DNA from 3 places in the Dickeya chrysanthemi NCPPB 402 genome. Region 2 is predicted to be linked to each of the others. Evidence: riboswitches for the same ligand, from Rfam matches in the RefSeq annotation. Region 2 holds a riboswitch; each other region holds the start of a gene.

Region 1 (10,014 bases), 990 kb from region 2:
GTTTCTGCGCTAGTTCAGCCTTACTGTTTTATTGTTCACACAAAGCCTACTTCGGTGGGCTTTGTTGCTTGCAACCTCAATGAACCTCAATGAGAACGCGGACCACGGCTCCAGTAGGCCATAAAGGTGATGGACTCCTGCGCGATACCTTTTTCCGCCAGCAGATAACGCCGCAACGCCTTCACCGCCGAGGATTCAGTCGCCACCCAGCCGAAGAACTGGCCTTGCTGCGCACTGGCGGGTTCCCAGACCTTCTCGCCATCGGCAATATCCGCCACCGCAACAGGGTGTGCCGCTACCTGCGCTGTCGGGCATGACCAATGGCGCGCCGCCTCCAGCAAACGCTCGCCATAGGTCGCGCCAGTGCCTTCGCGTGGCAACCACACCACCTCGGCGAACGGCAAATGGCGATAATCGTCAACGCAATCCGCCTGTAACGGTACTTCAATAAAGGCCTGCACCTGCGGCGGGTTATCCTGCTGCGACAACTGCTCCAGAATGCCTTTGATCGCCGGCAACGCGGTTTCATCGCCCATCAGCAGCACCTGACGGGTGTTTTCCGACAACGCCCACTCGTAGCCGCCGTTATCGCCGGCAAAGTCGCCGCGCGGCGCTACCATCTGCAACTCGGCGCCGGGCTGCGCACTCATCACCCAGGCCGAAGCCGGGCCTTCGGTGCCATGCACCACGAACTCCACCACCATTTCGCCGGCTTCGGTGTCCAGACTGCGCAGCGTGTAGGTGCGGGGAATCGGGCGTTGTTGCTTAGGCATGGCCTGCACCAGCTTATACCACTCGCCGACATCCGGCAGACGCGGCGGCGTGCCGTCCTCAGCAGGCAGCAACACTTTAATACGCTGATCCGGCGCACAGATTTTCATCTGTTTCACCGCTTCGCCACTGAATACGCAGCGCATCAGCGATGGGGTAAGCAATGTCTTATGGGCCAACGTAACATCAAACACTTTATATTCCTTTACCCCAGCCATAACCCGCCTTTACCTCTCTGGTTGTGATTCCCCGGCAATGTGCCGCCTGTCGATATTTGTGCCGATAACGGCTTCAAACTCCGCACAGTTTTATCACTTACCTTCGATAATGAGAAACATTATTGACTCAATTTCCATTCTCAAACCAATGATCGCCCGCCATCTCCGGATTGCCTGTGGGATCACGGTTTTGCCCGGCGTTTTTCGCCTACCCTGACCGTCCGGTATTCACGAGATAAGGAGACCTCATGACACGCATCATCCGGTGTTATCGCCAGAGCCTCTCCGGCGATTGTCGCCCCTGGTTCAACATCGATCACCGCCTCACCAACGATTTCCCACGCCCGTTTCATGCCTGATTCAGCTTTGCTCTGATTTTTTCCTGTTATTTCAATTTATTTTTGACGTCATACAGCGACGGCGATGTCTGCTGACGGGCGTCGTGGAGATATTGCATGAAACGCATCCCCGAACCTTTTCGCATCAAAATGGTAGAAAACATCCGTATGACCACCCGCGACGAACGGGAGCGCGCCCTGCAGGAAGCAGGCTATAACCCGTTTTTGTTGCGCAGTGAGGATGTCTACATCGACCTGCTGACCGACTCCGGCACCGGCGCCATGAGCGATCGCCAGTGGGCCGGGCTGATGATGGGCGACGAAGCCTACGCCGGGTCGCGCAACTACTACCATCTGTGCGATCAGGTCAAAGCGCTGCTGGGTTATCCGTTCACCATTCCGACGCATCAGGGGCGCGGCGCAGAACAAATCCTGTTCCCGTGTCTGATCGCCAAAAAGCAGCGCGCCGGCGGCGGCAAGAAACCGGTGTTCATTTCCAACTTCCATTTCGATACTACTGCCGCTCACGTGGAGCTGAACGGCGCGCGCGCCATCAACGTGGTGACGCCAAAAGCCTTCGACACCACCGCTTATTACGACTGGAAGGGCGACTTCGACCTTGACCTGCTGCACACCACCATTGAACAGCACGGCGCGGATAACGTGGTGGCGATCATCACCACCGTCACCTGCAACAGCTCCGGCGGTCAGCCGATTTCGATGAGCAATATGCGCGAGGTGTATCGCATCGCGCAGCAGCACGGCATTCCGGTGGTGATCGACTCCGCCCGCTTCTGTGAAAACGCCTGGTTCATCAAACAGCGTGACCCCGGCTACGAAAACCGCTCGATCAAAGCGATCGTCCACGAGATGTACCAATACGGCGACATGCTTACCATGTCGGCGAAGAAAGACCCGATGGTGAACATTGGCGGCCTGTGCTGTTTTCGTAGCGACGAAGAGCTGTTCAACGAAGTGCGCATCCGCTGTGTGCCGATGGAAGGTTTCGTCACTTACGGCGGGCTGGCCGGGCGCGACATGGAGGCGCTGGCCATCGGTCTTGAGGAAGGCATGAACGAAGACTACCTGACCTACCGCATCGGCCAGGTGACCTACCTTGGCGAGCGCCTGCGCGCCGGCGGCATCCCGATTCAGTACCCGGTGGGCGGACATGCGGTATTTGTCGATGCGAAAAAACTGCTGCCGCATATCCCGGCGGAACAGTTCCCGGCACAGGCGCTGAATAACGCGCTTTATCTGGAAGCGGGCATCCGTAGTGTGGAAATCGGTTCATTGCTGCTGGGGCGCGACCCGGATACCGGCGAACAAAAACCGTCGCCGCTGGAACTGCTGCGCCTGACCATTCCGCGCCGGGTGTATACCAACGATCACATGGATTACATCGCCGACTCGTTGATCGCACTGAAGGAGAGAGCCAGCGATATTAAAGGACTGACCTTTACCTACGAGCCGCCGGTATTACGCCACTTTGTGGCTCGCCTGAAACCGGTGGAATAACGCGCCACCATAAAAAACGGCTATAAAAAAAGCCAGCGGAGCACTCCGCTGGCTGGTGAACAGCACCATTACTCAGAACACTGTGGCGGTTTCCCGCCGACGTTCTCACTCTCATTCGATGGCCGCCGGCCTTATAACCAGCGGCGATACTCTTCCTCATCCATTTCCCGGATCTGCCATTGGGTAACCTGCAACAACAACGCCATTCGTTGTGCGGCGGCGAGTGCGCCCCATCCCCGGCGACAGCCCTGGCAAAGCCAGTAACGATAAAAGCGCAATAACCGGCACATATTCATATTGCTGCCTCCCCTTCACGGCGGTTCACGCACTGAACCATTCACTGACTGAAAGTATCCGCGTAATATAGGGAAAAATATATTGATGACCTTGAGTCGTGGAGTTCCCCTTTTATGTCCTCGCCACGTCTGCAACAGCAGTTCATCCGGCTATGGCAATGCCTGCAGGGTCAGGATACCGACACCACGCTGCAAGAGCTGGCGCTGCTGCTCAACTGCTCCCGCCGCCATGTCCGCTCCCTGCTGAGCGCGATGCAACAACAGGGCTGGCTCACCTGGCAGGCGGAAGCCGGGCGCGGTAAACGCTCGCGCCTCGGCTTTCTCTACACCGGGTTAGCCCTGCAACAGCAGCGGGCTGAAGACCTGCTGGAGCAGGACCGCATCGAACAACTGGTGCAACTGGTGGGCGACAAAGAAACCGTGCGCCAGATGCTGCTGTCACACCTCGGTCGCAGCGTACGGCAAGGGCGCCACCTGCTGCGCATCCTCTATTACCGCCCAATGCATAACCTGTTGCCCGGCAGTGCGTTACGCCGCTCGGAAACCCACATCGCCCGCCAGATATTCAGCGGGCTGACCAGCCTAAATGAGGAAAATGGGGAACTGTTGCCGGATATCGCCCACCACTGGCAGGCGCTGTCGCCGCTGCACTGGCGTTTCTATTTGCGACCGGCCATTCGTTTTCACCATGGCCGGGAACTGACGATGGAGGACGTGATCGCCTCGTTGTCCCGGCTGACTGCGCAGCCGCTGTTCTCACACCTGACCGCTATCTCCTCCCCCACGCCGTTCGTGCTGGATATCCGGCTCAACATGCCGGACAACTGGCTGCCGTGGCTGCTCGGCAGCGTACCGGCGATGATCCTGCCGCAAGAGTGGCAAACGCTGCCGGACTTTATGCGCCAGCCTGTCGGCACCGGGCCGTATCAGGTGGTGCGCAATTCGCCCAACCAATTGAAAATCGCTGCGTTTGACGACTATTTCGGCTACCGGGCGCTGATTGACGAAGTCAGTATCTGGGTACTACCCGATGCGCCGACCATCCCCGCCTGTACCGTCACGCTACAAGGCGACGACACCACGGACAATGAACTGGAGAACCGGCTGGAAGAAGGCTGCTATTTCCTGTTGTTCGACCGCCGCTCGCCGCAGACGGCGGACTCGGAAGTCCGCCACTGGTTGTGTCAGGTACTGAGTCCGGTGGCGATGCTCGCTTTGGCCGACACGCCTTACCAGAGCGACTGGTCCCCCGCTTACGGTTTGTTGCCACGCTGGCATCACAGCCCGCCACGGGCGGTGCGGGAAAAACCAGTCGGCCTGACGCACCTCACCCTCACCTGCTACCGTGACCACCCCGAATACGAAGTGATAAGCGGCATTATGGGCCGCCTGCTGGCATCGCACGGCGTCACGCTGACGCTGCGCAGTCTGGAGTTCGACGCCTGGTGCCAGGGCGACGAAGCCAGCGATCTCTGGCTCGGCAGCGCCAACTTCTACCTGCCGCTGGAATTTTCGCTGTTCGCGATGCTGTACGAACTGCCGTTACTGCGACACTGCCTGGGAGAGGACGAGCTGGAACACACCGCCCATCAGTGGCGTCAAGGCGCCCTGTCGCTGGCGGAGTGGTGCCAGTCGCTGGTCAGCCGCCAGCAACTCCATCCGCTGTTCCATCACTGGTTGCGGTTACAGGGACAAGCCAACATGCGGGGGCTACGCATGAACACGCTGGGCTGGTTCGATTTCAAATCGGCCTGGTTCGCGCCGCCGGACCCAGCATCATGACCGCTTGCCGCTGGTCGTGATGCTTTTCCTGATGTGACAAACACTTTACAATAGCGCTGTTCTCAACGGGGTGCGGCCAACATTCATGTACCAGTCGTCATGCACGAAGAGTCATGCACGAACAACCATGCACGTTTGCGTCGCTGAGAAAATACCCGTCGAACCTGATCCGGTTAATACCGGCGAAGGGATTTGAGACTGCATCCTGCTTGCTCAAAGACCTTTGCCGCCTTCAACAATGGGAGCGCAAAGTGTTAAAGAAATTATTGTCCTGCCTGTTACTGCTGTCCGCCCCTGTATTCGCCAAACCGACTCTGACGGTCTACACCTACGATTCGTTCGCCTCGGAATGGGGCCCCGGCCCGGCTGTCCAAACCGCCTTTGAAAAAGAGTGCGACTGTGAACTGAAATTCGTGGCGCTGGAAGATGGCGTCGCTCTGCTCAACCGCCTGCGTATGGAAGGCAAAAACACCCCGGCGGACGTGGTGCTGGGGCTGGATAATAATCTGGTGCAGGCGGCGGCGCAGACCGGCCTGTTCGCCCCACATGCCGTCAATACCAGCACGCTAACCGTGCCCGGCGGCTGGCGCAACGAGACTTTCCTGCCCTTCGATTACGGCTATTTCGCCTTCGTCTATAACAAAGACAAGCTGAAAAACCCGCCGAAAAGCCTGCATGAGCTGGTGGAAAGCGGCCAGCGGTGGACCGTTATCTATGAAGATCCGCGCACCAGCACGCCGGGTCTGGGGTTGTTGCTGTGGATGCAGAAAGTCTACGGCGAAAAAGCGCCGCAGGCCTGGCAGAAACTGGCGGCCAAAACCGTCACCGTCACCAAAGGCTGGAGCGAAGCCTACGGCTTGTTTCTGAAAGGCGAAGCCGATCTGGTACTGAGCTACACCACCTCACCGGCTTACCACCTCATCGCCGAGAAGAAAGACAACTATGCCGCGGCTAATTTCAGCGAAGGCCACTACCTGCAGGTGGAAGTCGCCGCACAACTGGCCGGCAGTAAAAATCCGCAACTGGCGGCACGCTTTCTGCAATTTATGGTAAGCCCGACCTTCCAGCAGATCATCCCGACCACCAACTGGATGTACCCGGTTGTCAAAACCGAGCTGCCGACGGGCTATAACACCCTGTCTCTGCCGGCTACCGCGCTGGAATTTACCCCGCAGCAGGTGGCGGAACAGCGGGCGAATTGGGTTCAGGCATGGCAACGCGCCGTCAGCCGCTAATTCCAGGTTGGCTATGGCCGGGGCTGCTGGCGGCGGTGCTATTGATTAGCACCGCCGTGCTGGCGTTCGGCGCGCTGTGGCTGGACGCGCCCGCCACGCCCTGGCAGTCGCTGTGGGATGACGGCTACCTGTGGCATGTCGTTCGCTTCAGCTTCTGGCAGGCGCTGCTGTCGGCGTTGCTTTCCACCTTACCCGCGCTGTTTCTGGCGCGGGCATTGTACCGCCGCCGTTTTCCCGGCCATCGCCTGCTGCTGCGCCTGTGCGCAATGACGCTGGTGCTGCCGGTGCTGGTGGCGGTATTCGGCATTCTCAGCGTCTACGGTCGGGAAGGCTGGCTGGCGCGTCTGCTGATGCAGTTCGGTATCGAATACCGTTTTTCGCCTTACGGTTTGCAGGGCATCCTGCTGGCTCACGTCTTTTTTAACCTGCCGTTGGCAACCCGGCTGTTTTTGCAGGCGCTGGAAGGGATTGCCACCGAGCAGCGTCAGTTGGCGGCCCAGCTCGGCCTGCGCGGCTGGCACTTTTTCCGGCTGGTGGAATGGCCGTGGTTGCGCCGCCAGTTGTTGCCCGCCGGCGCGCTGATTTTCATGCTGTGCTTCGCCAGCTTCGCCACCGTGCTGGCGCTGGGCGGCGGTCCGCAAGCCACCACCATCGAACTGGCTATCTATCAGGCGCTCAGCTTTGACTATGACCCGGCGCGCGCCGCTCTGCTGGCGCTGTTGCAGATGGTCTGTTGTCTGGGGCTGGTGTTACTTAGCCAACGGCTCGGTCGGCTGCTGGCAGTAGGCGTCAGCAACCGTCAGCGCTGGCGCGACCCGCAGGACAGCCTGTTCAGCCGGGTTGCCGATACGCTGTTGATTGCGGCAGCGCTGTTGCTGCTGCTGCCGCCGCTGCTGGCCGTCGTGGCGGATGGCCTGAACCGTTCGCTGCCTGACGTGTTGCGCCAGCCCGCACTATGGCAAACGCTCTGGACCTCGCTGCGCATTGCGCTGGCCGCCGGAGCGCTCAGCGTGGTGCTGACGCTGATGCTGCTGTGGAGCAGCCGGGAGCTGAAACTGCGCCGGCAGCGGCTACCCGCGCAATGGCTGGATCTGAGCGGAATGCTGATTCTGGCGATGCCGGGGATTGTGCTGGCGTCCGGTTTCTTCCTGCTGTTCAATCGCACCATCGGGTTACCGTCTTCCCCTTACGGGCTGGTGGTGTTGACCAACGCGCTGTTGGCCATCCCTTATGCGATGAAAGTACTGGAAAACCCGATGGTTGATACGGCGGCGCGTTACGGCTTGTTGTGTCAGTCGCTGGATATCCGCGGCTGGCATCGCCTCAGGGTAGTAGAACTGAAAGCGCTGCGCGCACCTATCGCACAAGCGTTGGCCTTTGCCTGTGTGCTATCGGTGGGTGATTTCGGCATCATCGCCTTGTTTGGCAACGAGCAGTTTCGCACTCTGCCGTTTTACCTTTACCAACAAATTGGCGCTTATCGCAGCGCCGATGGCGCGGTAACGGCGCTGTTGCTGCTGCTGCTGTGCTTTATGCTGTTTACCCTGATTGAGAAACTGGCAGGCATGAATGATCGCGCTCGATAAGTTGACCTACCTCTACCAACACCTGCCGATGCGCTTCGATTTACAGGCGCAACCCGGCGAACGCCTTGCCATTCTGGGCCCGAGCGGCGCGGGGAAAAGTACCTTGCTGAGCCTGATCGCCGGTTTCCTGCCGGCCGACGGCGGCCAGCTACGGCTCAACGGACAAGATCATTACGCCACGCCGCCGGCGAAACGCCCGGTATCGATCCTGTTTCAGGAAAACAACCTGTTCCCTCATCTGACGCTGGCGCAGAATATCGCGCTGGGCCTGCACCCCGGCCTGAAACTGACCGAGGAGCAACGGGATACATTGCGCGATATCGCCTGCCGCATGGGGCTGACGGACCTGCTGGAACGCCTGCCGTCACAGGTTTCCGGCGGTCAACGGCAACGGGCGGCGCTGGCGCGTTGTTTGATTCGTCGGCAACCGATCCTGCTGCTGGACGAACCGTTCTCCGCGCTCGACCCGGCGCTGCGTCAGGAAATGCTGTCGCTGGTGGATGAGATTTGCCGCGAGCGGCAGTTGACGCTGCTGATGGTATCGCATCAGTTGGAGGATGCCATGCGCATCGCGCCGCGCAGCGTGCTGGTGGTGGACGGCCACGTCTATCACGACGGCCCGACCGGGGAACTGGCGCGCCACCCGAATGCGGCACGCATCCTGGGTTTGCGGTGACGGCTCGCGCTGAAATAACGGAATGAAATCCTTACTAAATAAATGTGATCTTACGCACGATTTTGCGTTTTCAGCGCGACAGAGCCTTGTCTGATTTTCCGCACTCATGGTTATATGAGAGCGCAGATTAACCAAAACGAACATAAGGTTCCCCGTGAAACACACCACCTCTACTTTCGCACTACTCAACAACACCGCGCTGCTTGACGCGGTCGTCGTCGTGCGCGTGGTGGTCGTGGTCGGCAGCGCGCCGTAACGGGTTCCGAATCAAACCTAGATTCCCAAACCCCGCCGGCGCAAGCCGAGCGGGGTTTGTTTTATCCACCCACCCCGCTCCTCCTGACACCGGCTCTGATAAAGGATATGACTATGCGTTATACAGGAGCTGAGCTGATCATCCGTCTGCTGGAGCAGCAAGGCATCACCACAGTGACCGGTATTCCGGGCGGCGCAGCATTGCCGCTGTACGATGCGTTGGGAAAAAGCCGTACTCTTCGCCACGTACTCGCCCGCCATGAACAGGGAGCCGGATTCATCGCTCAGGGGATGGCGCGCGCCAGCGGTAAAGCGGCGGTTTGTCTGGCCTCCAGCGGGCCCGGCGCCACTAACCTGCTCACCGCCATCGCTGACGCCAAGCTCGATTCCATTCCGCTGGTGTGCATCACCGGTCAGGTGCCGTCAAGTATGATCGGCACCGATGCCTTTCAGGAAGTCGACACCTACGGCATCTCAATCCCGGTCACCAAGCACAACTATCTGGTACGCGACATCAGCGAGCTGCCGCAGGTGATTAACGATGCCTTCCGTCTGGCGCAATCCGGCCGTCCCGGCCCGGTCTGGGTGGATATTCCCAAAGACGTGCAAACGGCTACCATTGAGCTGGCGGAGCTGCCCGCACCAGTCGCGTTGTCCCCGGCTCCCGCCATCGACGCCAACGCCCTGCACGCCGCCGCTGCGATGATCAATCAGGCCAAACGTCCCATTCTGTATCTGGGCGGCGGGATCATCAGCGCCGGGGCGCATCAGCAGGCTATCGAACTGGCAGAGCGTGCCGGGCTGCCGACCACCATGACGCTGATGGCGCTGGGCGCCATGCCGGTGGATCACCCGCTGTCGCTCGGCATGCTCGGTATGCACGCCGCCCGCTATACCAACCTGATCCTGCAACAGTCGGATTTGTTGATCGTGCTGGGCGCGCGCTTTGACGATCGCGCCATCGGCAAAGCGGAAGAATTCTGCCCGGATGCCCGCGTTGTCCATATCGATATCGATCCGGCCGAACTCGGCAAGATCCGCCAGCCGCACGTGGCGCTTCACGCCGATGTGGCGCAGGCGCTGGATCAATTACTGCCGCTGGTCGAGCGTCAACCGCGCACCGAGTGGCTCGAACAGGTTCGCACCCTGCAACGTGATTTCCCGTTCAACATGCCGAACGTCGACGATCCGCTCAGCCATTATGGGTTGATCCGTGCGGTGGCCGACCAACTGGACGATCAGGCCATCATTACCACCGATGTGGGCCAGCACCAGATGTGGGTGGCGCAGGCCTATCCGCTGCGGCGTTCACGCCAATGGCTCACCTCCGGCGGTTTCG
Region 2 (10,014 bases):
CGCGCCTACGAGCTGGCTAAACCCATCCATTGGGAAGGCAGCTTCTGCCGCAGCGATATTGGCTATCGTGCCATTGCTCGCGAACAGAAAGCCTGACGATAGCGTTCAGAGCCAGCATCAACAAGGGGCCATGCCTGACCGGCTGGCCCCTTGTTTCTTGTTTGCCGCTCATACTCTTCTCTGATTACCACGTTTCGGCGGTTGGCTCCCAGCGACAGAAATCCGCCTCTGCCGCCTGCAACAATTGTGTGCCTTCCGGCGACACCAGCCAGGCCACGCTGAGCTGTCCGGCGGCGCGTTCGTTCTGCTGGGCGATCCAGGCCAGCGAAGAGCGATCCAGATCCGGGCGCACCGTTTGCCCACTGCACGTAATCACCTGCCCGGCGTTCCAACGCCCCTGCATCAGAGACACTTTACCTGCACGCAGAGAATCACTCAGCGCCAGTAAACGTCGTGCATCGAACTGATACAAGGCTATCTCGTCTTCCGACAGCGATTCCCGCCGGTCCGGCAACTGGCGCTGCATATAGCTCACGGTTCCGTCCTGATCAAAACGCAGCCTGACCTCATCCTGTGACGACACGGAAGTGGTCTGCTGGACTTCTCGCAACGTCCCTTGCAGGAAACGGTAACGCGTTATGCGAACCTCTTTCCCTTGCAATGGGCTGAATGCCGTCACCAGCGTGGTGAGATGCGGCTGCGCGTCGTCCTTACGCCACAAGCGCACCACACCGCGGTCGGCCAGATAACCGCTGGCGTACACGGCAGGCGTCGGCGGCTGAAAGCTACAGGCGCTCAGTAAGCACGCCAGCGAGGGAACGACAAACCGGAGATGCCGCCTGAAGAAAAGCAAAAGGGGCGAAATCGCCCCTCTGCTTAAACCTTGTATCAGCATGCGCTTATTTAACAGCGTCTTTCAATGCCTTGCCGGACACAAACGCGGGCACATTAGCAGCAGCGATTTTGATTTCTTTACCAGTCTGCGGGTTGCGGCCAGTGCGCTCATTACGATGATTGACTTTGAAAGTACCGAAACCAACCAATTGTACTGCATCACCTTCTTTCAGAGACTCAGTAATCGCCGCCAGAGTAGCTTCCAGAGCAGCTTTAGCCTGGGTCTTGGAAAGGTCAGCTTTGTCAGCAATTACATCAATCAGTTGAGTCTTATTCATAAGTTATCCTTACAGTGTGTTTATCGCTTGCTAAGCATCGAGTGCGACGGATATGCCATCTCCCGTCATACTTCGAGCCACAGGTGCGTTGGCTTCCTCGCTCACCCCATCGACTTACTCAAGTAAGCTCGCGGGGGTTCGCTGCGTTGCCGCCTTCCTGCAACTCGAATTATTTAGGGTGTAGTAGCACTCTCCTGCATACACGCACCGACAGCCACTTTTATTACGCCCCCCAAATGTAGACCAGACAGGGTGCGGATGTGAAGCCTAAAGACAGGCCAATTCAGGCCTTAAATCACGTTTTATCGCGTTATTGATACAAATTTATCCCAATGTTGCTGACTCCGGCCTCGCGCAGGTCGGCGCGCAGACCTTTTATCAGATCGACATCGCGTTCTTCGCAGTCGGCCAGCAGGCGGAAAATCTCCCACTGAATGTCCCATTCTTCTTCAACGGCGGGCAGAACTTTCAACTCTTCATCGGTCATTTCACGACCTGCCTGCGTCATTTCCAGCATCGCTACGGTACGAATCGAGGTTTCGCTAACGGTTACCGCATGTTCCAGCGTTTCACCGCTCAAACGCGAGTGCAGCAGTTCACTCAAGGCAACGCAGGCGTCAATAGCAGGGTATACGCCATACATATCGTAATCGTCTGCGGCAGGAATCGCATCTTCCAGCTTTTCCAATTGGCTGTCGAAATTGACTTTTGCGTCCTTAACAACCAGCGTTTCCCATACCAAGTCCAGTATACGCCGATAGAGTTGCGCATCTCCAAAATCGGTCTGCCGGCAAAACTCATGGTAATTAGGGTACATACGTTCGCAAAGGCAGGCCATAAAGGTAACATGCTGCCAGCTTTCCAGTTTTTCCAGACGCAAATGAATGGGGTTACGTAACATCGTTTATCTCAATAATAATGGGCGGCAGTGTAACGAAAATCACTAAACCGCCATATACCTGAATTCCTAAAGTTTCCAAGCCGGCATTATCCTACAGCCCGGCCTCGCGTTGCCAGCGTTGAAACGCCGGACGGTTAGACGCCACCGCATCCGCCCAGCGGGTCGGTTCCGGCAGGCGATACCCGCGCATGCAACGCATCACCCACTGCAACGCGCTGTCCATACCGACACGGTGGCCGCTAGAGACAAACAGCGGGTTGCAGCGAGCCTTGCTGCGCCATACCCAGCCAATCGGCTCGTCCTTGTCCAGCAACGGCTGGCGGCTGCCTACTGCTTCCGCCAGCGGCGAAAACTGCCCGCATAACCGGCGCTTGGCAACGCCGATCGTCGGCACATCGACCAACAAGCCAAAATGACTGGCCACCCCCAGACGGCGGGGATGAGATACGCCATGCCCGTCGACAAACAGCAAATCCGGCTGGTGTTGCAACTGTTCCCACGCCGCCAGCAACGCCGGATACTCCCGAAACGACAGAAAGCCGGGGATGTAAGGCATGACAGTCGGAATACGCGCAATCTGGTATTCCACCAGTTGCAGCGACGGATAGGCCAGCACCGCCACCGCAGCACGGGTTACCGCGCCTTCCTGCTCGAAACCGACATCCGCACCGGCAATCAGCACGGGCTGCTCAAAAGGGATATCGTCATGACGAATCACCTGAGCCGCTTTACTGTATTGCTCCGCGCGTAATGCCTGCATATCCATCAGACGATATCCTGATGATAAGGAACAGATAGACGGTGTACCGCCTCAACGAAAACGCCGGCATGTTCCGGCGGCACATCCTGATGAATACCGTGCCCCAGGTTAAACACATGGCCGTTACCCGTGCCGAACCCGGCCAGAATGGTAGCGACTTCCTGCTCGATACGGGCAGGCGGAGCATACAGCATCGACGGGTCCATGTTGCCCTGCAACGCGACCCTGTCTCCGACGCGACGGCGCGCGTCGGCGATATCCGTAGTCCAATCCAGCCCCAACGCATCGCAGCCGGTATCCGCCATGGCTTCCAGCCACTGACCGCCGCCTTTGGTAAACAGCGTCACAGGCACCCGGCGACCGTCGTTTTCACGCAGCAAGCCATCAACAATCTTATGCATATAGTGCAGTGAGAATTCGCGATAATCCGCGCCGCTCAGTGCCCCACCCCAGGTATCGAAAATCATTACCGCCTGCGCCCCGGCTCGAATCTGGGCGTTCAGGTAGAGCGTCACGCTGTCCGCCAGCTTGTCCAGCAACAAATGCAGCGTACGCGGCTCGGCAAACATCATCTTTTTGATCACGGTGAAGGCTTTGCTGCCGCCGCCTTCCACCATATAAGTCGCTAATGTCCACGGACTGCCGGAAAAACCGATCAACGGCACCGCGCCGGCCAGATTGCGACGAATCGTCCGCACCGCGTTCATCACGTAACCCAGCTCCAGTTCCGGGTCCGGCACCGCCAGCTTGGCTACGTCGGCATGGCAGGTCACCGGCGAGGTAAAACGCGGCCCTTCACCCGCCTCGAAATAGAGCCCCAGCCCCATGGCGTCCGGTACGGTGAGAATATCGGAAAACAGGATAGCGGCATCAAGGTTATAGCGACGCAGTGGCTGTAGCGTGACCTCACAGGCCAGTTCGGCATTTTTGCACAGCGACATGAAATCGCCGGCTTGCGAGCGAGTCGCACGGTACTCCGGCAGATAACGCCCTGCCTGACGCATCATCCATACCGGAGTCACATCCACGGGCTGGCGCAACAGCGCACGCAAATAGCGATCATTTTTCAGGTCAGTCATGGTTTTTTCCTTGTAACGCCTGCGTGCAGGCATGATTGTCGCTGGCGACAGCCGATTAACGATCGGCCTCGCGGCACAGTACTACCGTGTCTTCAATCAGACGCCGGGCTACCGTACCCGGCGGCGGCAATTCCGGCAAGCGATCGTAACGGAACCAGTCGGCATCCCGCAGCTCAGACGGGTCAGGCTTCACCTCACCCCCGTCATAATCGGCCATGAACGCCATCATTAACGAGTGCGGGAATGGCCACGGCTGAGAACTGACATAACGCAGGTTTTTGACGCGGATACTGCTCTCCTCCATCACTTCCCGCGCTACCGCTTGCTCCAGCGTTTCACCCACCTCCACAAACCCGGCCAGCGTAGTGTACATATTGCCCTTGTGGCGCAGATGCTGCGCCAGCAAAATCTTATCGTGATCGCGGATTGCCACAATCACACAAGGAGCGATTTGCGGGTAATAGCGTTCCTTGCAGTGGGGGCACAAGCAGGCCAATTCGGTGGTGCTGGCCGTCATTTCATGACCGCAGTAGCCGCAAAACCGGTGCGAACGATAGAATTCCGCCAGTTGTACGGCGCGGCCCGCCAACTGGAATAGTCCGGCATCCTGACTCAACAGTTGACGCACCGATCCCATGTCGCCGGCTTTATCCTGCAACACCAGCCAAACCGGCTCCCCCTGCCATTCTCCGACCTGACGGGCAGACAACTGCTGCAACTGCCACTGCGCTGCCGTTCCTCGTGGTAACTCACCCTGAGGCAACCAGATCTGCTGGCGGTGATATACCACCCACCATCCGCTTTCTTCACCCTTCAGCGTCAATTCCATCTCTTTTATCGCCCCGCTTATTACCAGATTGGCATTTTACGACTATGGTTATAAATGATTGTCTTTATCAATAATGATACGGCTTACCGTCATCATCCTAATCGATACCCGGAGTCAACCATGCTGAAACAGTTACAACGCCTGACGGAGGACGTTGGCGGCCGCTACGCCTTGATTGATCAATGGCTACAGGCCCGCAAACATCTCTTGCTGGCCTATTACCACCTGCTCAGCATTCAGACAGGGCAAACACCGGCAGCCCAGACGCTGGATGGGTTTTGCCATCATCTGGTCGACTATTTGTCCGTCGGACATTTCCATGTCTACGAACGTATGTTGCAGGAAAGCGCCATGCTGAACGAGAGAAAGCTGACGCTGGCGTCGCACTTCGATATGGCGCTGCGCAGTAATACCCAGCAAATCATGGATATTTACGATAGCCATCTGGCGTTTTTCATCGAGCCGGCCGACAGTCTGGCATTCCGTCAGGCATTATCCGGCGTGGGTGAAGCCTTGGCAATGCGCTTCACCCTCGAAAACAGCTTGATCCGGCTGATGTTCGATCATTGACGGCACACCGTCATCGCGCATAGAGTGTTTGTGTTTTAGTTCGCCCCGTGAAGGGGCCCTATCTTGTCGGAGTGCCCAACACGCCTGATGGCGCGTGGGCTGAGACCGTTCATTCGGGATCCGCGGAACCTGATCAGGTTAATACCTGCGAAGGGAACAAGAGTAATGATATCGCCACCCCGGCATCCATTCAGGGTGTCTGCGCAACAGTCAGGGCAACACGCCTGATGCCGTTGCCAGCCCGCATCCGGCGATTACTCCCTCCGAACTCCAGACAAGCAATTTTTCCTTCTAAACGAACAGGAACTTGCTATGTCTACAGAACCAACCCAGTCTACGGAACAGAATGCTTCCGGCGAAAAAAAATCCTCCGGTCGTCGCGAACAACGCGCCGCGGCACAGCAATTTATCGACACGCTGCGCGGCTCGACCTTTCCTAACTCGCAGCGCATTTACCTGACCGGCTCACACCCGGACATTCGCGTGCCGATGCGAGAAATTCAGCTAAGCCCGACGCTGGTCGGCGGCAATCGCGACAACCCACGCTATGAAGCCAACGAGGCCATACCGGTCTATGATACCGCCGGACCGTATGGCGACCCTGCCGTCACCCCCGACGTACACCGCGGGCTCAGTAAACTGCGCGCCGGCTGGATTGCGGAACGCGACGATACCGAAACCTTACCGCGCGTCAGTTCCGGCTTTACCCAGCAACGGCTGGCGGATATCGGCCTCGACCACCTGCGTTTTGAACATCTGCCACAGCCTAAGCGCGCCAAAGCGGGTCACCGCGTCACCCAGTTGCACTACGCCCGCCAGGGCATCATCACGCCGGAAATGGAATTCATCGCCATCCGTGAAAACATGGGGCGCGAACGTATTCGCGGCGAGGTACTGCGCCGGCAGCATCCGGGCCACAGTTTCGGCGCGCTGCTGCCGGACAACATCACGCCGGAATTCGTGCGTCAGGAGGTCGCGGCCGGGCGTGCGATTATCCCCGCCAACATTAATCACCCTGAATCGGAACCGATGATCATCGGTCGTAATTTTCTGGTGAAGGTGAACGCGAATATCGGCAACTCCGCCGTGACTTCCTCCATCGAAGAAGAGGTCGAGAAACTGGTATGGGCCACGCGCTGGGGGGCAGACACCGTGATGGACTTATCCACCGGGCGCTATATTCATGAAACCCGCGAGTGGATCTTGCGCAACAGCCCGGTGCCGATCGGCACGGTGCCTATCTATCAGGCGCTGGAAAAGGTCAACGGCATCGCGGAAAACCTCACCTGGGAACTGTTCCGCGACACCTTGCTGGAACAGGCGGAACAAGGGGTCGATTACTTCACCATCCATGCCGGTGTGTTGTTGCGCTATGTGCCGATGACCGCCAAACGCCTGACCGGCATTGTGTCGCGCGGCGGCTCCATCATGGCGAAATGGTGCCTGTCGCACCATCAGGAAAACTTCCTCTACCAACATTTCCGTGAAATCTGCGAAATCTGCGCCGCCTATGACGTCGCCCTGTCACTGGGTGATGGCCTGCGCCCCGGCTCGATTCAGGATGCCAATGACGAAGCGCAGTTCGCCGAACTGCACACGCTGGGCGAGCTGACTAAAATCGCCTGGGAATACGACGTACAGGTGATGATCGAAGGCCCCGGTCATGTGCCGATGCAGATGATCCGCCGTAACATGACCGAAGAGCTGGAGCACTGCCACGAGGCGCCGTTCTACACTCTTGGCCCGCTCACCACCGACATCGCGCCCGGCTACGACCACTTCACCTCCGGCATCGGCGCGGCGATGATCGGCTGGTTCGGCTGCGCCATGCTGTGCTACGTCACCCCGAAAGAGCATTTGGGACTGCCGAACAAGAACGACGTCAAACAGGGGCTGATCGCCTACAAGATCGCCGCTCATGCCGCCGATTTGGCGAAGGGCCACCCCAGCGCGCAGATCCGCGATAACGCCATGTCCAAGGCACGTTTTGAATTCCGCTGGGAAGATCAATTCAATCTGGCGTTGGACCCGGAAACCGCCCGTGCCTACCACGACGAAACCCTGCCGCAGGAATCCGGCAAAGTGGCGCATTTCTGCTCGATGTGCGGGCCGAAATTCTGTTCAATGAAGATCACGCAGGAAGTGCGCGATTACGCAGCCCGTCAGGAAGCGCAACCGATCGACGTCGGTATGGCGCAGATGTCCGCCGAATTCCGCGCCCGCGGCAGCGAGCTGTACCACACCGCCACCAGCCTGCCGCAGGAGGAACGCTGATGAAACGCGCTTTTCCCACCACCGATGCCCGGCTGGGGCTCTATCCGGTGGTCGATAGCGTAGCGTGGATTGAACGCCTGCTGGATGCGGGGGTTCGTACCCTCCAGCTACGCATCAAAGACCAGCCGGCAGAGCAGGCCGAGCCTGACATTATCCGGGCGATTGCCCTTGGCCGCCAGTATCAGGCGCGGCTGTTCATCAACGACTACTGGCAACTGGCCGTGAAACACCAGGCTTATGGCGTACATCTCGGGCAGGAAGACCTCGATACGGCCGATCTGGACGCGATTCGCGCCGCCGGGTTACGTCTGGGCGTTTCTACCCATGACGACGCCGAACTGGCGCGTGCCGTTGCCCTCGCACCGTCTTACATCGCGCTTGGCCATATCTTTCCCACCCAAACGAAAGCGATGCCATCAGCACCGCAGGGGTTGGTCGAGCTGGCCCGCCATATCCGCACGCTGGACGGACGCTTTCCCACCGTCGCTATCGGCGGCATCAGCATTGACCGGGTACCGGCGGTACTGGAAACCGGGGTCGGCAGCATCGCCGTGGTCAGCGCCATCACACAGGCCACTGACTGGCGCGCCGCTACCGCGACGTTGCTGCGCTTAATTGAAGGACGGGAGGCGTAACATGCTCGATGATCAGGCATTTATGCGCTACAGCCGCCAGTTACTGCTGGAAGATATCGGTCAGGAAGGGCAACAGAAACTGACGAACTCCCGCGTATTACTGGTCGGGTTGGGCGGGCTGGGCTCGCCGGCAGCGCTCTATCTGGCGGCGGCTGGGGTCGGTACGCTGCTGCTGGCGGACCACGACACCCTGCACATCTCCAACCTGCAACGGCAGATTCTCTACCGCAACGCAGACCTGTCGCACCCCAAAGCGGTGTTGGCCCGCCACGCGCTGGAAGCCATCAATCCACGGGTGAAAACCGTCGCACTGACCACCCGGCTTGAAGGCGAATCGCTGGCAACCGCGGTGGCGCAGGCCGATCTGGTGCTGGACTGTTGCGACAACATGACTACCCGCCACGCGGTCAACGCCGCCTGCGTCGCGGCGCAAAAACCGCTGATCAGCGCCAGCGCGGTAGGGTTCAGCGGGCAGTTGCTGGTGCTGACGCCGCCTTACCCGCACGGCTGCTACGCCTGCCTCTACCCGGACGCCACGGAACCCCAACGCAACTGTCGCACCGCCGGCGTACTCGGCCCGGTGGTCGGTGTGATGGGCACCTTACAGGCGCTGGAAGCGATCAAATTACTGTGTGGATTACCCTCACCACTGGACGGCAAGTTACGGCTGTTCGATGCACGCCAGCAGCAATGGACCACGCTGCAACTGACGCGCTCGGCCACCTGCCCGGTATGCGGAGGGCAGGCATGAAGATCCGGCTTAACGATGAGGTTATCGAACTGCAGAACGGGCTGACCGTGGAACAGCTACTTGAGCAGTTGAACCGGCTACAACCCGGCACGGCGCTGGCCGTCAATCAAACCATCATCCCGCGTGACAACTGGGCGCAACAGGCCGTACAGGATGGTGATGACATTTTATTGTTTCAGGCAATCGCAGGAGGTTGAGATGCTGAAGATTGCAGATACGACGTTGACCTCCCGGTTATTTACCGGGACCGGAAAATTTGCCAGTGCGCAACTGATGCAAGATGCCCTGCACGCCAGCGGCTCACAACTGGTTACGCTGGCGATGAAACGGGTGGATTTGAAAGGCGGCAGCGATGCCATTCTGGCGCCGCTGCGCGAGCTGGGCGTACATCTGTTGCCGAATACCTCCGGCGCTAAAACCGCCGCGGAAGCGGTATTCGCCGCCCGTCTGGCACGCGAAGCGTTGGGCACGCACTGGGTGAAACTGGAAATCCACCCGGACATGAAATACCTGCTGCCTGACCCGGTGGAAACGCTAAAAGCCGCCGAGCAACTGGTGAAAGACGGCTTTGTGGTCTTGCCTTACTGCGGCGCCGACCCGGTACTGTGTAAGCGACTGGAGGACGCGGGTTGTGCCGCGGTGATGCCACTCGGTGCGCCCATTGGCTCCAATCAAGGGCTGCAAACACGCGATTTCCTGCGCATCATCATCGAACAGGCGCGGGTACCGGTGGTGGTGGACGCCGGTATCGGTGCGCCCAGCCACGCCGCGGAAGCCATCGAACTGGGCGCTGATGCCGTGCTGGTCAACACCGCTATCGCCGTGGCGCGCGACCCGGTGCAAATGGCGCACGCCTTTCGGCTGGCGGTGGACGCCGGGGCGCTCGCCCGCCAGGCCGGTCTGGGCAGCCGCCGGCACATCGCCAGCGCCACCAGCCCGCTGACCGGCTTTTTGCATCGGACGGAGGCCATCAACTGATGAACGCTCACTCTCAGCCGTCGTTTGAACAACACTGGCAACAGCTGGAATGGCACGACCTGACG
Region 3 (10,014 bases), 1.6 Mb from region 2:
GTGCCGACGACTACATTTGCAAACCCTACAGCCCGCGTGAAGTGGTCGCGCGAGTGAAAACCCTGCTGCGCCGCTGCCGCTGGCAACACGAACCGCTGCCGAATGACGCCTTACCCGCATTGCTGATCGATCAGAATCGCTATCAGGCCAGTTATCTCGGCCGCCACCTGGAACTGACGCCCGCTGAATTCAGGCTGCTGAAAACCCTCTCCGCCGAACCGGGGCGTGTCTTTTCACGCGAGCAACTGCTCGATCATCTGTATGACGACTACCGGGTGGTGACCGACCGCACCATCGACAGCCACATCAAAAACCTGCGCCGCAAGCTGGAAATGTTCGACCGGGAAACCTCGTTCATCCGTACAGTCTATGGTATCGGTTACCGTTGGGAAGCCGCCGCCAGCCAGGAAATCTAGACGACTAGCCGCGTACTGCGGCAAGTCGTCAAAGAAACTGTCCGACTCGGTTAAAAATTTGCAATTTTCTCTCCGCTACCGGCTGCTAGCATAATCACACAACATAATGATGATGATGAGGGTAAACATGTCGGGATTAGTCAATGGCAAATGGGTCGAGGGCGATGTAGCGGCCGAGGAAATCAAAGGCGGCGCCTTTCACCGTCAGGAAACGCTGTTTCGTGCAACAGCGCTGATACCGGAAGCGGGACGCTATCAGTTATTCGTCTCATACCTTTGCCCATGGGCGTCCCGCACCACTATCTACCGCAACCTGAAAGAACTGCAAAATGTGATAGCCCTGTCGGTCGCGGAACCCCGCATCGGCGAACAGGGTTGGGAATTCAGGACTCCGCAGGATGCCGGCGACACCATCGCGCCGGTACGCTACCTGCACCAGCTCTACACCGCCAGCGACGCGCACTACACCGGCAAGGTTTCAGTACCGGTGCTGTGGGACCGCAAAGAAGGCCGTATCGTCAATAATGAATCGGCGGAGATCATTCGCCTGCTCAACCACGCGTTCAATGACCTGACCGGCAACCGGCTGGACTTTTACCCGCCGGAGCTGCAACCGGAGATCGACCGCTGGAACAGTCTGATTTACGACAACATCAACAACGGCGTATACAAAACCGGTTTCGCCAAAACACAAGCGCATTATGACCAGGCGGTAACGAACCTGTTTGCCGCGCTGGATTCGGTGGAAGCCCTTCTGGCGCATCATCGCTATCTGGCAGGCGACACGCTGACCGAAGCCGACTGGCGGCTGTTCGTGACGTTGGTGCGCTTTGATGCGGCTTATCACGGCGCGTTCAAATGCAACATCCGTCGGCTGGAAGATTACCCGCACCTTTCCGGCTACCTGCGCGAGCTGTACCAGTGGCCGGGGGTCAAAGACACAGTCAGGTTGGATGATATTAAAGCCGGGTATTACAGCATCCGCTGGCTCAACCCCACGGGTATCGTGCCGAAGGGGCCGTACACGGATTTTGAGCGCCCGCACTTGCGCTATCAGGTAGGCTCATCAGCCGGTATCCGCACGGCATAATCGCCCTTGACGGCCGGCGCAGACCCGGCCGCCACAGACCCGGTTTCCAATAGTCGCACTTTCTGTAAGCCGACTACTGATTTTTCCTGCCGTTGGCGTTAGAATCTGCCGCCTTTACTGTTCCCAACCGGGAACAGCCTGACCTGTGATCAGACTCGAGAAAACACCATGTTCAAACCGGAATTACTCTCTCCGGCCGGTACGCTAAAAAATATGCGTTACGCCTTTGCTTATGGCGCTGACGCAATTTATGCCGGCCAGCCTCGCTACAGCCTGCGTGTGCGTAATAACGAATTCAACCACCAGACGCTGGCGCAAGCCATCAATGAAGCCCATGCGCTGGGCAAGAAATTTTACGTGGTGGTGAACATTGCGCCGCATAACGCCAAACTGAAAACCTTCCTGCGCGACCTGCAACCGGTGGTCGAGATGAACCCGGACGCGCTGATCATGTCCGACCCGGGGTTGATCATGCTGGTGCGGGAAAACTTCCCGCAGATGCCCATCCACCTGTCGGTACAGGCTAATGCAGTAAACTGGGCGACGGTGAAATTCTGGCAACAGATGGGGCTGAGCCGGGTGATTCTGTCGCGCGAGCTGTCGCTGGAAGAAATTGAGGAAATCCGCACCCAGGTGCCGGACATGGAGCTGGAAGTGTTCGTCCACGGCGCACTGTGCATGGCCTATTCCGGCCGCTGCCTGCTGTCGGGCTATATCAATAAGCGTGACCCGAATCAGGGCACCTGCACCAATGCCTGCCGCTGGGAATACAACGTGCAGGAAGGCAAAGAAGACACGGTGGGTAACATCGTGCACATCCATGAACCGATTGCGGTCACACAACTCGACGACACCCGGCCGGAACCGACGCTGGGCATCGGCGCGCCTACCGACAAGGTCTTCATGCTGGAAGAGAAGCAGCGCCCGGGCGAATACATGAGCGCGTTTGAGGACGAGCACGGCACCTACATCATGAACTCACGCGACCTGCGCGCCATTCAGCACGTGGAACGTCTGACTAACATGCAGGTTGCCTCGCTGAAAATCGAAGGCCGCACCAAGTCGTTCTACTACTGTGCCCGCACCGCGCAGGTGTATCGCCGCGCCATCGACGATGCCGCCGCCGGCAAACCGTTCGACCCGACGCTGCTGCAAACGTTGGAAGGCCTGGCGCACCGCGGCTATACCGAGGGTTTCCTGCGTCGCCACGTCCACGAGGATTACCAGAATTACGACTACGGTTACTCGGTATCGGACCAGCAACAGTTTGTCGGGGAATTTACCGGCGAGCGCCGCGACGGACTGGCGGAAGTGGCGGTCAAGAACAAGTTTTCCCGCGGCGACAGCGTGGAAATGATGACGCCGGGCGGCAACATCCGGTTCACTATCGATACCCTGCTCAACAAAAAAGGTCAGGCTGTCGATGTCGCGCCGGGCGACGGCCATACCGTGTATCTGCCGGTGCCGGATGACGTTGCACTGGAATACGCGTTATTGCTGCGTAATCTTCCGGGGACCAACACCCGTAATCCACATGCAAAATAACAAAAAGGTGACAACATCGTGCCAATTGTGACTTTTTTTAGAATCAGATCACATCAATGGCATCGCTAACTGGTTATTATTGCAGCGCTGAGAAAATAGAAAACGAAAAATAAGCGTAGTAATGCTACTAGGAACCACCTCCTTGGCCAGCTCAATCTCCCTTGAGCTGGCTTTTTCTTTTCGGGTTATTCCCGCTTCAGGCGTGGGCTATTCACCAGATAGAGCGTGATCACCAGAATCAGGATCGCCCCGGCATAGGTGAAGGTATCCGCCGGGTTTTTATGATCGACAATAATCAGCCGCACGATGGCGGTAATACCGATGTAGATAAAATAGCGCAGCGGGAAGTGATAACCGGACAGAAAATACTTCACGATCAGCGCCAGAAATTCAAAATAGAGAAAGTAAATCACCAGGCTTTCGATCAGCATATACGACGATTCTTTTTCATTGCTGACCAGCAGCACCGTCGCCAAATGCCAGGTTTCCTTGCCCAGAAAAATCACCAGAATCACCGCCAGCATCAACAGGCCGAAATTGAGTATAGTCTGTAACCCCTTGGCAATCATGACCGCACGCGCTGAACCCGCCATGAGCATCTCCCCAACAATATGATTCAGAGAAAAAATACGACTCAGAAAAAAATCTCCTAAAATCCGGTAAGCGTTAACCCTGCCACACAGGCAATAATCTGACGCAGATCACAAAATTACCGGGTCATGAACGGGCTGTCTATGCAATATTTTTTACTATTTATCTGATTTTCTTATCGCTTTGATCAGGCTGCCATCGTCACCACCAGCGGTGAAAATGGTGTACCGGGCCGATACCGTGGCCGACTTCCAGCGAATCCGCCTGTTCCAGCGCCCCTTGCAGATAGGCCCGCGCGGCGGACAGGGTATCCGGCCAGTTGTCATAACGCGGGCGTAACGCCGCCAGCGCTGCCGACAGCGTGCAACCGGTGCCATGCGTATGCCGGGTGTTGATGCGCGGCGCGCTTAACCGCACCGCCTCCGCATCCGGCATGAACAACCAGTCAGGACTTTCCTGGTCACTCAGGTGGCCGCCTTTCATCAGCACCGCCCGGCACCCCATCGCCAACAACCGTTCCCCCTGCCGCCGCATTTCCGACTCGTCGGCCGCCAATGCACACTGCAACAGCGCCGCGGCCTCCGGCAGGTTGGGGGTGATCAACGACACCCGCGGCAACAGCAACCGGCGCACCGCGTCCACTGCCTCCGGCGCCAGTAGCGGATCACCGCTTTTCGCCAGCATCACCGTATCCAGCACCACATAAGGCACCGGGTAACGCAACAGCCGGTCTGCTACCATTTCCACAATATCCGTCTGTGCCAGCATGCCGATTTTCGCGCTGTCAATGCGAACATCGCTCAGTACAGAATCCAGTTGGGCACCGACAAACGCCGGTTCAATGCGGTAGACCGACTGCACGCCGCGGGTATTTTGTGCCACCAGCGCGGTAATCACACTGGTGCCGTATGCTCCCAGTGCCGAGAAGGTTTTCAGGTCAGCCTGAATACCGGCACCACCGCTCGGGTCGGTGCCGGCAATGGTTAGCGCGTTGATGCGTTTCATATCAGCACCCACGACGTACCGGCCTCAATGGCGCTTGCCGCCGCCGCGCGCATCGCCTGCGCACGGTCGGTTTCAAGCATACCCAGATTAATCAGTAGCCCGTCAGCCAGCGCGCTGAACTGCGCCGCTTCACCGGCATCGACCACCATGGCAGGCGAGGCGCCCAGCGCCAACAGCACATTGGCGGTAAACCTCTGCACCCCCTCATTGGTCAGGCAGTGCACCAGCGGTGCGCGCAAACGGAAAGCGTCAAGGGAATCCGCGACGGACGCGGCAGGGAAAAGTACAGGTCGAGTGTTCATAAACCTCCCAACCGGCGTGAAAAGAAGGCGGTACCGGTGGGATACCGTGACTTCCCTACGCTGGCATTATCCAGATCAGGTAATACGGGTTTTTCTCAGCCTTCACGCAGAAGGGCACCCCGAGTCAACGAACACCATTATTGGGAGTATTCACCCAAAAGGTCAATGTTAGAAAAACGCTCTCCGCTCCATCAGGTTGCATTTAAGCGCATAAACGATTACCGGCCAGCGACGGCGCCCGGTGAAACACCGCTTCGATATTGTAGCCATCCGGATCACGGACAAAGGCGGCATAGTAATCAGGGTGATATTGAGTACGCACGCCGGGCTGGCCGTTATCCACCCCGCCCGCCGCTACCGCCGCAGCAAAAAACGCATCCACTTCCGCTCTCGATTCGGCGCTGAAAGCAAAATGCGCCGGTGGGTGCGATGGCACCTCACCCTGAAAAATCCAGAATTCGCCGCCCGGATCGGAAGACAGGCCGTATCCCATCAATACGCCGAAGCTCACGGCGAATTTCATGTCCTTAACCTGTTCGAACCCTAATGGCTTTAACGCCTGCTCATAAAACCGCCGACTGCGACTCAGATCAGACACCGGAATACTCAAATGATCCAGCATGTTCCCTCCTTCTGGCGATTGAATTCTGTGGTTTTCCACTCCGGTTCGCATCACGTTCGCGCAGTGGAATGACCAACATAATCGCGTTGGCGGCGGGAAAAGATGATCCAGATCTATAAGATAATGCCTATTTATTCATTAAAAGTGATTTTTTATCAAATCACTACCACTGTGAAATCACCATCACAGCCCCCCGCTGCGTTTTGCCAGTGGACGGCAACCCACCCAGACGTGGCTGCGTCAGCGTTTATCCTTCATGCGTTGTCGTATTGTCATAGCCCAGGCGGCCGATAAACGGCAAACGCAGCGCAGGCGGGTTGAAATCCAGCCCCAGGTTCGCCCCCAGAATGTTGACTTCAACGCCCTCTTCCACTCCCAGCGTCAGGCCCAGCACACCGAGCAGTGAAACCTGTACACCTCTTCCCGACGGCGGCAATCCCACCGGGTGGGTTAACGAGCGAAAATCCTTACCGATGGCATTCGCCGGCAGGTCCAGTTTCAATTCCGGCACTTCCCGGCCGATATGCGCCATAAAGGTATTGCTATTCGGGCCGGGCCAGGCGTGATAGGTGTGCGGCCAGGGGTAGCGGCTGATCGCCGCTTCTATTTTCGGGATCATGGCGGCGGCACTCGCCCCGCGATGTTCAACCAATAACCGCGGCGTTGAGCCGAACCAGAATCCGTCGGGCACGCTATAGTTACGGCGAATAACCTCATCGCCGCCCCAACCGATCACCTCGTAACGCTGAAAACGGGTTTCCCCCGCTTTTTTGATGATAATCCAGGGGTGAACCGCCACCAGCCCGCGCCAGCCGTAGGTAGGCGCGGTATAAACCTGCACAATCGCAATATTGCTCAGAGCCGCCGGATCCGGCGCGATACCGGCAGAGTCGCGTCGCGCCGTCCAAATACTCTGGCCTGAAACGCTCGCCTTATCCTCACGCCATGTGGCCTGCGCCAGGCTGCGCCCAAATGACAAAATCAACACACCGATAAAAACGACACCCACTACCTTGAGGTAATTCATCGCTTCGGTTTTCTCCTGAATATGCGGGGGAATTTAAAGAAGATTAAGCCTATCGTGCCTCGCTGCCGGACGGCAACAACCGTGGATAAACCTGGCCATCGGGGGTTCATGCATAGTTCATGCATAGTGCTAAAGCAACGTTTATCACCGGTGCCAGCCAGGTTCAGTTCAAAGAAAATAATCATTTTTCATTTTCGCTACTATGAATAAGCGCATTGGATGTGCCATAGCCCGAAAGCACTTACTCTTCCCGAAGGCGGTTTGTCTGCCTGTTCATGTAGCATTTTCTGACTACCAGCACGCATTACAGGGCTATCCATAACGATGGAAGGCGCAGCCCTGCTAATATCCATAGATAAGATAAAATTCTACATATTTGCTATTTGCACCACCACCGCCTACCCTCTCTGAAGAGGGAAAAAGGGCAGAAGGATACTGACAGAGGATAACTGAAGAATGCAGGAGCGCAGACGAAGGCTTCTACTTAGTACAAGGAAAACTCGTCATGAATTTCCAACCCAAATATGCCAGTAGCGAATCGCCGAACCCGGTTCAGGCTGTCGCCGAGTTTGCCAGCCAGATTGGTCATGAAGGCATCGATACCGTCATTTTTTTCTGTTCTCCAGACTACGACCTGGACATCCTGGGTCGGGAGTTGAAGAACACCTTCTCCTGTTCCTGCATAGGTTGCACGTCTTCTGGTCAGATTGGTATAGAAGGCTTCCAGCACTCCGGACTGTTGGGTCTGGGGCTGGGCAAAGACTTTCGCACTCACGCCTTCATGATTCAGCCTTTGGTTAACTACACCTCGGTAATAGCCGACATCGCCGAAGCCATTCGCCTTGATACCGAGGCCAGGCCGAACCTGCATCGCTTCGGCCTGCTGCTGGTAGACGGTCTTTCTATGGTTGAAGAGCGCCTGGTTGCGAACCTCTACCAGCAGATCGGCAACGTTCCTATCATCGGCGGTTCCGCTGGCGATGACCTGCGTTTCGAGAAGACTCACGTCTATGATGGAAATGGACGATTCATTTCCGATGCAGCCGTATTCGCCGTTATCGAGACCAGTTCGCCCGTCACCACCTTCAAGGTGCAGCACTTCGAGCCCAGCGAGGTGGAGCTCGTCATCACCGAAGCCGACCCGGAGAAGCGGCTCATCCTGGAGATAAACGGCGAACCTGCCGCTCAGGTTTACGCGGAAGCCCTGGGCCTGACGGTGAACGAATTGACGCCGACCGTCTTTTCCCGCCACCCGCTGGTGCTCTCTTTCGGCGATGAGCCCTACGTCCGTTCCATACAGAAGTGGAACGAAGACCTCTCTCTCACTTGCTACTGCGCCATCGAGGAAGGACTGATCGTCGCTATCGGCAAAGCGGAGGACCCGGTCCAAACCCTCCAGCAGGCCTTTGACAAGGTCCGCGAGACAATTCCGGAGCCCGCGATAATCATTGGCTGCGATTGCATCCTGCGTCGTCTCCAGTTCGAACAGGAAGGGCTTGAACAGCAGATTGGCAACGTCATGATGCAAAACCGGGTAGTGGGCTTTTCCACTTACGGCGAGCAATACAACGGATTGCACGTGAATCAGACATTCACGGGCATCGCCATTGGAGGACAAGACGTTGACTGAAGGAACATTTTCCGAAACGTCCGTCATAGGACTCTCCGTTGCCGAATACGAACGCAAGCTCGCCGCCCGGGACAAGACTATTGATGTACTCAAGCGCCGCATCGCACAGGAGGCCCGGCACAGTCACGCAACGCCTTTTGCCATCCTGGAGCAGAATGTAGGCCTGGAGAAGGTGGTCGCCCGTAAAACCCTGGAGTTGGAAAACGAACGACAAGAGTTAGAAAAAGCGCTGACCGAGCTGCGCTTCACCCAGGCCCAGTTGCTACAGGCGCAGAAAATGGAGTCCATCGGCCAACTCGCCGCCGGCATCGCCCACGAAATCAACACGCCAACCCAATACGTCTGCGACAATGTGGGTTTCGTTAAGACCGCTACCGTTTCCCTGCTAAGCCTGTTGGATTCCGCTCTGGCACTGGCTGAGGTTACGCGGGGAAAAATGGCCGAAGAGCCCACGGTGTTGGAATTCGATGCGGCCCTCAGGCGCACTAAAGTGGAGTTCCTGCGCCGCCAGATTCCAAGCGCTTTAGACGAATCACTGGAGGGCCTGGGTCATATTGCCAAGATCGTGGCCGCCATGAAGGAATTCTCCCACCCTTCTCATAACGAGAAGGAAATGGTGGATGTGCGCGAGGTCATCAACACCACGGTGACCGTCGCCCGCAACGAATGGAAATACGTGGCGGAACTTGAGACACGCTTCGAGGACGATTTGCCGCAACTGCCGTGTCTGCGCGACATGATTGGTCAGTCCATTCTCAACCTGGTAGTGAACGCCGCCCACGCTATCGCAGACACCATCCAGGAAGGCGTCAAAGAAAAAGGCCACATCATCGTATCAGCAGCACGGAACGGCGAGCATATGGAGATCCGAATCAAAGACGACGGCAGCGGTATTCCCGCCGGGATCCGCGACCGCATCTTCGATCCCTTCTTCACGACCAAAGCCGTAGGCAAAGGCACGGGCCAGGGTCTCGCCATTGTCTATTCGACCGTAGTGGACAAACACGATGGACGGATCCGTTGCGAGTCGGAAGAAGGTGTGGGCACGACGTTCATCCTGCAACTGCCCCTTCACTGCCACAAAGAGGATTGCCCTGCATGCAAGTGATGTTCGTCGATGACGAAAGTCGGGTGCTCTCCGGTATTGAACGGGCCCTCATGATGCAAGACACCGACTGGGAATGCCGCTTCGCCAATAGTGGTCATGAAGCACTTACGATGCTGGAGGAAAAACCGGCCGACGTAGTGGTATCCGACATGCGCATGCCCTTCATGGATGGCGCAGAGCTGCTTTCTCAGGTACGCAACCGTTGGCCCGGCACCATACGTATCATCCTGTCTGGCTACTCTGAGCCTGAGGCCACCTTGCGCATGCTGGACGTGGCCCATCGCTTTGTTTCCAAACCCTGCGACAGCACGGTGCTGCTGGCGATGGTAGGCAACGCTCTGGCCCTGCGCGACAGGTTTCAGGACCCAACGCTGGTCGAGATAGTGGGCCGCACCAGCAGGCTGCCTGCCTCGCCCAACGTGTTCACCGAAATAAGCCTTCTCCTTGCCGATCCTGCCAGTGATACCCGACAGATCGCCGGGCTGCTGGGCAGTGATCCAGCTCTGAGCGCCAAGATTATGCAGCTTGCTAACTCGGCCTGGTTCGCCAGAGGCGGTCACATTAATGATATCGGCAACGCCATCACCCACTTGGGTCTGGATCAGGTGAAGCTACTCGTCCTGGCTTCTCAGGTCTTCGCAGATGTGAAGACGGCCCCCTATGTGGACCAGCTACAAC

What was found. Region 2 has a riboswitch for thiamine pyrophosphate ahead of thiC (phosphomethylpyrimidine synthase ThiC). Riboswitches for the same ligand answer to the same signal wherever they lie in the genome.
Region 1: it holds a riboswitch for thiamine pyrophosphate, as region 2 does, so the genes downstream of both, thiB (thiamine ABC transporter substrate binding subunit) here and thiC (phosphomethylpyrimidine synthase ThiC) in region 2, are expected to answer to the same signal.
Region 3: it holds a riboswitch for thiamine pyrophosphate, as region 2 does, so the genes downstream of both, DCH402_RS05550 (hydroxyethylthiazole kinase) here and thiC (phosphomethylpyrimidine synthase ThiC) in region 2, are expected to answer to the same signal.

The regions. Positions count from the first base shown of each region.
Region 1 is NZ_CM001974.1:624,048-634,061, reverse strand. Features, by position in the region: gene leuD (3-isopropylmalate dehydratase small subunit) at 1-13, shown strand, start outside; gene DCH402_RS02925 (siderophore-interacting protein) at 87-989, opposite strand; gene tnaC (tryptophanase leader peptide) at 1,238-1,348, shown strand; gene tnaA (tryptophanase) at 1,445-2,845, shown strand; gene sgrT (glucose uptake inhibitor SgrT) at 2,977-3,141, opposite strand; gene sgrR (HTH-type transcriptional regulator SgrR) at 3,256-4,923, shown strand; TPP riboswitch at 4,980-5,132, shown strand; gene thiB (thiamine ABC transporter substrate binding subunit) at 5,175-6,158, shown strand; gene thiP (thiamine/thiamine pyrophosphate ABC transporter permease ThiP) at 6,134-7,744, shown strand; gene thiQ (thiamine ABC transporter ATP-binding protein ThiQ) at 7,728-8,420, shown strand; gene DCH402_RS21000 (ilvB operon leader peptide IvbL) at 8,575-8,676, shown strand; gene ilvB (acetolactate synthase large subunit) at 8,790-10,014, shown strand, end outside.
Region 2 is NZ_CM001974.1:4,303,701-4,313,714, forward strand. Features, by position in the region: gene purD (phosphoribosylamine--glycine ligase) at 1-96, shown strand, start outside; gene DCH402_RS19050 (DUF1481 domain-containing protein) at 185-895, opposite strand; gene hupA (nucleoid-associated protein HU-alpha) at 900-1,172, opposite strand; gene DCH402_RS19060 (YjaG family protein) at 1,483-2,073, opposite strand; gene nfi (deoxyribonuclease V) at 2,165-2,839, opposite strand; gene hemE (uroporphyrinogen decarboxylase) at 2,839-3,912, opposite strand; gene nudC (NAD(+) diphosphatase) at 3,968-4,741, opposite strand; gene DCH402_RS19080 (Rsd/AlgQ family anti-sigma factor) at 4,862-5,311, shown strand; TPP riboswitch at 5,369-5,484, shown strand; gene thiC (phosphomethylpyrimidine synthase ThiC) at 5,624-7,585, shown strand; gene thiE (thiamine phosphate synthase) at 7,585-8,220, shown strand; gene DCH402_RS19095 (HesA/MoeB/ThiF family protein) at 8,222-8,971, shown strand; gene thiS (sulfur carrier protein ThiS) at 8,968-9,168, shown strand; gene DCH402_RS19105 (thiazole synthase) at 9,170-9,949, shown strand; gene thiH (2-iminoacetate synthase ThiH) at 9,949-10,014, shown strand, end outside.
Region 3 is NZ_CM001974.1:1,205,975-1,215,988, reverse strand. Features, by position in the region: gene baeR (envelope stress response regulator BaeR) at 1-416, shown strand, start outside; gene DCH402_RS05570 (glutathione S-transferase family protein) at 544-1,506, shown strand; gene trhP (prephenate-dependent tRNA uridine(34) hydroxylase TrhP) at 1,675-3,051, shown strand; gene psiE (phosphate-starvation-inducible protein PsiE) at 3,237-3,644, opposite strand; gene thiD (bifunctional hydroxymethylpyrimidine kinase/phosphomethylpyrimidine kinase) at 3,844-4,647, opposite strand; partial or broken gene DCH402_RS05550 (hydroxyethylthiazole kinase) at 4,650-4,949, opposite strand; TPP riboswitch at 4,985-5,081, opposite strand; gene DCH402_RS05545 (VOC family protein) at 5,152-5,571, opposite strand; gene DCH402_RS05540 (DUF3750 domain-containing protein) at 5,819-6,598, opposite strand; gene DCH402_RS05535 (FIST N-terminal domain-containing protein) at 7,104-8,228, shown strand; gene DCH402_RS05530 (sensor histidine kinase) at 8,221-9,336, shown strand; gene DCH402_RS05525 (HDOD domain-containing protein) at 9,327-10,014, shown strand, end outside.